Variovorax paradoxus: one gene and its partner. The protein of the gene in region 1 interacts with the protein of each later gene in a pairwise test. Links are inferred from orthologs where the notes say so. Each region holds a gene or a part of one and is shown on either strand. Other genes may lie near its edges.

What was found. The genes of interacting proteins can lie anywhere in the genome.
Region 2: the proteins of dnaE (region 1) and GFK26_RS23840 interact in binary tests that used the Escherichia coli proteins (3 or more experiments, as listed by UniProt). The link is inferred for Variovorax paradoxus from one-to-one orthologs.

The regions. Positions count from the first base shown.
Region 1 is NZ_CP045644.1:5,738,148-5,742,588, reverse strand. The notes cover bases 1-4,103. They hold dnaE (DNA polymerase III subunit alpha), read left to right. Parts: upstream 1-384; coding sequence 385-3,903; downstream 3,904-4,103. Other genes in these bases: GFK26_RS26510 (YgiW/YdeI family stress tolerance OB fold protein), read left to right, coding at 3,998-4,103; GFK26_RS26520 (sulfurtransferase), read right to left, coding at 1-323. Outside these bases: more of GFK26_RS26510, read left to right, coding at 4,104-4,369; GFK26_RS26505 (AAA domain-containing protein), read right to left, coding at 4,353-4,441. UniProt on the Escherichia coli protein: DNA polymerase III is a complex, multichain enzyme responsible for most of the replicative synthesis in bacteria. This DNA polymerase also exhibits 3' to 5' exonuclease activity. The alpha chain is the DNA polymerase catalytic subunit.
Region 2 is NZ_CP045644.1:5,168,987-5,172,140, reverse strand. The notes cover bases 339-3,154. They hold GFK26_RS23840 (pyridoxal phosphate-dependent aminotransferase), read left to right. Parts: upstream 339-1,063; coding sequence 1,064-2,245; downstream 2,246-3,154. Other genes in these bases: hrpA (ATP-dependent RNA helicase HrpA), read right to left, coding at 3,060-3,154; GFK26_RS23830 (DUF3309 family protein), read left to right, coding at 2,857-3,015; GFK26_RS23835 (rard protein), read left to right, coding at 2,277-2,651; GFK26_RS23845 (CysB family HTH-type transcriptional regulator), read left to right, coding at 339-1,032. Also shown: GFK26_RS23850 (sirohydrochlorin chelatase), read left to right, coding at 1-27; more of GFK26_RS23845, read left to right, coding at 91-338. UniProt on the Escherichia coli protein: Shows aminotransferase activity with methionine and histidine as substrates, and to a lesser extent also with phenylalanine.

The sequences.
Region 1 (4,441 bases):
CCGGCGGCGGGCTGGATCGCGGGGTGGTCCATGCGGATGATCTCGCGCTTGAGCTTCACCAGCATGCGCCGGAAGGGCTGCGTGGCCGACCAGCTTTCCTTGGTTTCGAGGTCGGCAAAGCGCGCATCGGCACGCAGGTCGGCCAGGAAGGCGTGGATGGCCTGCGCCGTGCCTGCCAGAAACAGGTTGATACCTTCGGGCGCCAGCAGGATGGTGCCCATGAGGCCCAGGGCCTGCGCGCGGTCGCGCAGGGTCTCACGCAGCACGGGGCTGTCGTTGATGCCCACGAACTTGTAGGCGGCGATATTCAAAATCTCTTGCACGGGGCGGGATTGTAGGGATCACCGCACCACATCGTGGGGTGGCGCTTCCTACAATCGACGGATGTTTGTTCACCTGCGTCTGCACACCGAGTTTTCCGTCGTCGATGGCACGAATCGAATCGACGAAGTCATCAAGGCCGCCGCTGCCGACAAGCAGCCCGCATTGGCCATCACCGACCTGAACAACCTGTTCGGGGCGGTCAAGTTCTACAAGCAGGGCCGGGGCAAGGGCGTCAAGCCCGTCATCGGCGCTGAAATCTTCATCGACGGGCTGGGCAAGGAGCCCGGCGCGTTGACCCGCCTCATCCTGCTGGTGCAGAGCACCGAGGGCTACCTCAACCTGTCGGAGCTGCTGGCCCGCGCCTGGACGCAGAACGTGAGCCGCGGCCAGTCGCAGGCGGCCTGCAAGCTCGAATGGCTGCAGGAGCTGCAGGGCGGCCTGATCGCGCTGTCGGGTGCACAGGCCGGGCCGCTGGGCCAGCCGCTGCTGCAAGGCCAGGAAGAGCGCGCCGCCGAGCTGGCGCTGCAGCTCGCGGGCATGTTCCCGCACCGCTTCTACATCGAGCTGCAACGCGCCGGCCGCCCCGAAGACGAGCCGCACGTGATTGCCGCGGTGAAGCTCGCGGCCCGCCTGAAGCTGCCGGTGGTCGCCACGCACCCAGTGCAGTTCGCCGAACGCCAGGACTACGAAGCGCACGAGGCGCGCGTGTGCATTTCCGAAGGCGAAATTCTGGGCAACCCGCGCCGCGTGCGCAAGTTCACCGAAGAGCAGTACTTCAAGTCGAGCGCCGAGATGCAGGCGCTGTTCGCTGACGTGCCGAGCGCGCTGGCCAACACGGTCGAGATCGCCAAGCGCTGCAACCTCACGCTGGTGCTCGGCAAGCCGCAGCTGCCCGACTTTCCGACGCCCTTCATCGCCGAAGGCGTGCGCATGCCGATCGACGAGTTCTTCCGCCAGGAATCGTTCGAGGGCCTCGAGGTGCGGCTGAAGCACCTGTACCCCGACGAAGCCAAGCGCGAGGCCGAACGGCCGCGTTACGTGGAACGCCTCGAGTTCGAGATCAACACGATCCTGAACATGGGCTTCCCCGGCTACTTCCTGATCGTGGGCGACTTCATCAAGTGGGCCAAGGAAAACGGCTGCCCCGTGGGCCCGGGCCGGGGCTCGGGTGCGGGCTCGCTTGTGGCCTACGCGCTGAAGATCACCGACCTCGATCCGCTCGAATACAAGCTGCTGTTCGAACGTTTCCTGAACCCCGAACGCGTCTCGATGCCCGACTTCGACATCGACTTCTGCCAGGGCAACCGGGACCGCGTGATCGACTACGTGAAGGACAAGTACGGCCGCAACGCCGTGAGCCAGATCGCCACCTTCGGCACCATGGCCGCGCGCGCGGCCATCCGCGACGTGGGCCGCGTGCTCGACATGAGCTACATGTTCTGCGACGGCATCAGCAAGCTGATTCCGAACAAGCCGGGCATGTCGGTCACGCTGCAATATCCGCCCGCGACCAAGATCGAAGGCGACAAGAACAACTACGCCATCGAGATGGAGCCGCAGCTCGCGGAGCGCATCGAGAAGGAAGAAGAAGTCCGCATGCTGGTCGAGCTCGCGCAGAAGCTCGAAGGCATGACCCGCAACATCGGCATGCACGCCGGCGGCGTGCTCATTGCACCGGGCAAGCTCACCGACTTCTGCCCGCTGTACCAGCAGCCCGGCAGCGAATCGGCCGTGAGCCAGTACGACAAGGACGACGTCGAAGCCATCGGCCTCGTGAAGTTCGACTTTTTGGGTCTTGCGACGCTCACCATCCTGGAGATTGCGCGCGAGTTCATCATGAAGCGCCACAAGGGCCAGGAGAACTTCGCGTTCGAGAACATCCCGCTGAACGACGGGCCGACCTACCGCCTGTTCTCCGACGGCAAGACCGAGGCGGTGTTCCAGTTCGAATCGCGCGGCATGCAGGGCATGCTGAAGGACGCGCGGCCCACGCGCCTGGAAGACCTGATCGCGCTGAACGCGCTGTACCGCCCGGGCCCGATGGACCTGATTCCCAGTTTCGTGGCGCGCAAGCACGGCCGCGAAGACGTGGAGTACCCGCACCCGGCCGTGGCCGAGATGCTCTCCGAGACCTACGGGATCATGGTCTACCAGGAGCAGGTGATGCAGACCGCGCAGATCCTGGGCGGCTACTCGCTCGGCGGCGCCGACTTGCTGCGCCGCGCGATGGGCAAGAAGAAGCTCGAGGAAATGGCCGAGCACCGCGAGAAGTTCCGCGCGGGCGCGCTGGCCACGCACGGCATCGTGCAGGACAAGGCCGACGAAATCTTCGACTTGATGGAGAAGTTCGCGGGCTACGGCTTCAACAAGTCGCACGCCGCCGCCTACTCGCTGCTGGCGTACCACACGGGCTGGCTCAAGGTCCACTACACGGCCGAGTTCTTCTGCGCGAATATGACCGTGGAAATGGACGACACGGACAAGCTCAAGCTCTTGTTCGAAGACGCCCAGAAGAACTTCAACATCACCTTCGAGCCGCCGGACGTGAACCGCGGCAACTACCGTTTCGAGCCGGTCACCAACAAGATCATCCGCTACGGCCTGGGCGCCGTGAAGGGCACGGGCCAGCTCGCGGTCGAGGCCGTGGTGCGTGCGCGCGAAGAGGGCGGGCCGTTCAAGAGCCTGTACGACTTCTGCGTGCGCATCGACCGCCAGCGCATCAACAAGCGCACGGTCGAAGCACTCATCAAGGCCGGCGCGTTCGACGCGATTCAGCAGAACCGCGCATCGCTCATTGCCTCGGTCGACCGCGCCTTCGAGTTCGCCAACGCCACGGCGGCCAATGCGTCGCAGGTCGACATCTTCGGCGACTGCGAACACGGCTCGGCCACGCAGGAGCCCGACTTGGTCGACGCCACGCCCTGGGGCGTGAAAGAGCGCCTGACCTTCGAGAAGACGGCCGTCGGCTTCTACCTCTCGGGCCACCTGTTCGACGAGGTGGCGCACGAGGTGCGGCGCTTCTGCAAGCGCGAGATCGGCGACCTGCTCGACAGCCGCGACCCGCAGGTCATTGCCGGCATCGTGAGCGACTTCCGCGTGATCAACGGCCAGCGCGGCCGGCTGGCGATCTTCAAGCTCGACGACAAGTCGGAGTCGATCGACGCCACGGCCGACGAAGCGCTCATCAACGCCAACCGCAACACGCTGAAGGACGACGAGCTCGTCATCGTGAGCGGCAAGCTGCAGCCCGCGCGCGGTGGCTTCGAGGCGCGATTCCAGGTGCAGCAGGTGTGGGACTTGGCCTCGGCGCGCTGCCGCTTCGGCAAGTTCCTGCGCGTGGCAGTCAACGGCAAGGTGCCCGAGATCGCGCGCCTCCTGAAAGACTTTCCGGCGCGCACCGAGCAGACCGAGGTCGGCGATCTGGTGCACGGCCTGCCCGTGCGCCTGTCGATGGCGCGGGGCGGGGCGCAGGTCGAGTTGCAACTGGGCGAGCGCGCCAAGTTCTTCCCGACCGATGCGGCGCTTGCGAGCTGGACCGCGCAGGCCGAAGCGGGCAAGGCACAGGTCATCTACGATTGATCGGACCGCGCGAGCCTGGGGAACCCCCAGGCCTGTGCGCGGTCCATCTGTTGTTGCAACCTGGCCTTGGGCCACTCACAGGAGAAACGACCGCATGCATTTCAAGAAGATCCTCAAGACCACCGCGTTGACGTTCGGCGTGGCGCTGCCCATCGCCGCGGCCTGGGCCCAGTACGCCGGCCCGACGTCGGTGCCGAACCTGACGGTCAAGCAGTTGCTCGAAACCGGCCAAGACGACCAGCACGCCACGGTGCGCGGCTTCATCGTCTCGCACGACGGCGGCGAGCACTACACCTTTGCCGACGACACGGGCCGCATCAAGGTCGAGATCGACGCCAAGTACTTCCCTCCGGGCGTGAAGATCGACGACAAGGTGCGCGTCGAGCTCAGCGGCGAGTTCGACAAGGACCGGCTCACCGGCAAGACCGAACTCGACGTGAAGCGCGTCATCAGCGTCCTGCGCTGACCCCGGCCTTTGCGATGGCCTGCTCGACCTGGTCGAGCACGGCCTCGGGGGCGTGCAGCCAGTCCTTGGCCA
Region 2 (3,154 bases), 570 kb from region 1 along the record:
CTGGCCCGGCTTGCCATCAAATCCTGAAGTCCCGGTCATTTTTATAGACTTCAAAGGCATAATGAATTCCGCAATCAGACGGAATTTGATATGAATCTGCACCAGTTCAAGTTTGTTCAGGAAGCCGTGCGGCGCGGCCTGAACCTCACCGAGGCGGCCAAGGCACTGCACACATCGCAGCCCGGCGTCTCCAAGGCGATCATCGAACTTGAGGAAGAGCTCGGCGTCGAGATCTTCGCCCGCCACGGCAAGCGCCTGAAGCGCATCACCGAACCCGGCCAGCACGTCATCGCGAGCATCGAACTCATCATGCGCGAAGTGGGCAACTTGAAGCGCATCGGCGAGCAGTTCAGTGCGCAGGACAGCGGCACGCTGTCCATTGCCACCACGCACACCCAGGCGCGCTATGTGCTGCCGGTGCCCGTGGCCAACCTGCGCGAGGCCTATCCGAAGGTCAACGTGAGCCTGCACCAGGGCTCGCCCGACCAGGTGGCGCGCATGGTGATCGACGAAATCGCCGAGATCGGCATCGCCACCGAATCGCTCGACGGCTATGCCGAGCTGGTCACGCTGCCCTGCTACGAATGGCAGCACGTGCTGGTGCTGCCCAAGGACCACCCGCTGGCGGCCAAGGAGCGCGTGTCGCTCGAAGACCTGGCGGCCGAGCCGATCATCACGTACCACCCGTCGTTCACCGGCCGCACGCGCATCGACCATGCCTTTGCGCAGAAGAAGCTCACGCCGCGCATCGCGCTCGAAGCCATCGACTCCGACGTGATCAAGACCTACGTGCGCCTGGGTCTGGGCGTGGGCATCGTGGCCGAGATGGCCGTGCGCGACGAGTCGAACGCCGACCTCGTGGTGCGCCCGATGGGCCACGTGTTCGGCCAGAACATCGCGCGCGTTGCCTTCAAGCGCAGCGCCTACCTGCGCAACTTCGTCTTCAAGTTCGCCGAGCTGCTGTCCGACCGCCTCGACCGCAACCTGATCGCGAAGGCCCTGAGCGGCCATCAACAAGATTACGAACTCTGACCTTTCGCTTTTTCCCCCGCGACGACCGACCATGAGCACCGCCACCCCTTCGTCTTCTCCCCGCACGCCCGAGATCACCACCAAGCTGCCGGCTGTCGGCACCACCATCTTCACCGTGATGTCCACGCTCGCGGCCGAGAAGAACGCCGTGAACCTCGGCCAGGGCTTTCCCGATTTCCACTGCGATCCGAAGCTGCTCGAAGACGTGACCGCCGCCATGGCGGCCGGCCACAACCAGTACCCGCCGATGCCGGGCATTCCGTCGCTGCGCGACGCCATCGCCGCCAAGATCGAGGCGCTCTATGGCCGCAGCTACAGCGCCGCGACCGAGATCACCGTCACGGCCGGTGCCACGCAGGCGATCATCACGGCCATCCTGGCCATCGTGCGCCCCGGCGACGAAGTGATCGTGCTGGAGCCCTGCTACGACAGCTACGTGCCCAACATCGACCTGGCCGGTGGCAAGGTCGTGCGCGTGCCGCTCGTGCCCGGCACCTTCCGCCCCGACTTCGACAAGATCGCCGCCGCGCTCACGCCGAAGACGCGCGCGATCATCATCAACACGCCGCACAACCCGAGCGCCACGGTCTGGACCGAGGCCGAGATGCGCCAGCTCGAAGACCTGCTCGCGCCCACCGACGTGTTCGTGATCAGCGACGAGGTCTACGAGCACATGGTGTTCGACGACTCGCGCCATGAAAGCGTGGCGCGTTTCCGGGGCCTGGCGGCGCGCAGCTTCATCGTCAGCAGTTTCGGCAAGACCTACCACGTCACCGGCTGGAAGGTCGGCTTCGTGGCCGCGCCCGCGCCGCTGATGGCCGAGTTCCGCAAGGTGCACCAGTTCAACGTGTTCACCGTGAACACGCCGATGCAGCACGCGCTCGCGCAGTACATGGCGCGGCCCGAGCCGTACCTGGAGCTGCCGGCTTTCTACCAGCGCAAGCGCGACCTGTTCGCGGCCGGCCTGGCCGAGAAGACCCGTTTCAAGCTGCTGCGCAGCGAGGGCAGCTACTTCCAGTGCGTCGACATCTCGGCCGTGAGCGATCTCTCCGAGGCCGACTTCTGCCTGTGGCTCACCCGCGAGATCGGCGTTGCGGCGATTCCGCTGTCCGCGTTCTACGGCGACGGCTTCGACCAGCGCGTGGTGCGCTTCTGCTTCGCCAAGAAGGACGAGACGCTCCTCGCCGCGCTCGACCGCCTCGCGAAGCTCTGACGCCGGCGAGCCAGAGCATCCAGGCACCGCAATGGCGATGAACCGGCCGCGCTGGATCCTGCTGGCCCTGGGCCTGTCGTTCTTCCTGGTGGGCGTGGCCGACGCGTTCATGCCGCCACTGCACGGCAAGGACTACACCGCGCTCGACGTGGTGCATGTGTTCCTCATTTCGGCGCTGTGCTACATGTGGTGCCGGGCCGACGGCCTGGTGCGCGGCGTGCCCGCGCCCGGCCGCTCGGCGCTGCTTGCGGGCGTCTTTCCGGTGCTGGGCATTCCGGTCTACTTCTTTCGCACACGACCGTGGCGACGGGCGCTGCTGGCCACGCTGGGCGCCGCGGGATTCCTCGTGATGGGCCTGGTGCTGGCTGCCGTGGGTACCTTGTCGATCGAGTTCATGCGAAGCTGAAAGCCACCCGGATGAACTCCGCCCGCCTCGCCACGCGGGTCTGGGCGTGGGGCTGAACCCCCTGCTCTCCGACGACGCACGCGCCAAGCGCCGACGCCCACGGTAGGACAGTCCTGACCGCCGAAGGGGCGGCTCTCCGGCGCTTGCGGCGTCCCGGGGCGATGAGCATGAAGGCTCGTTACAACAAACGTCCCAGGAGAAAACCATGTCTCTCTCGTTCATTCTGCTGATCGTCCTGATCCTGCTGCTGATCGGCGCGCTGCCGAGCTGGGGTTACAGCCGGTCCTGGGGCTACGGGCCCAGCGGCGGCCTCGGGCTCGTGTTGCTGATCGTGGTGGTCCTCGTGCTCATGGGCCGCATATAGCGCCCACGCTGCCATAAAGAAAGCCCGCGTCGCCGCGGGCTTTTTTACGCCTGCAGTTGCGCCCAGGCCTTGTCGAGCCGCTTCACGCTCACCGGCTGCGGCGTGCGCAGCTCCTGCGCGAAAAAGCTCACGCGCAGTT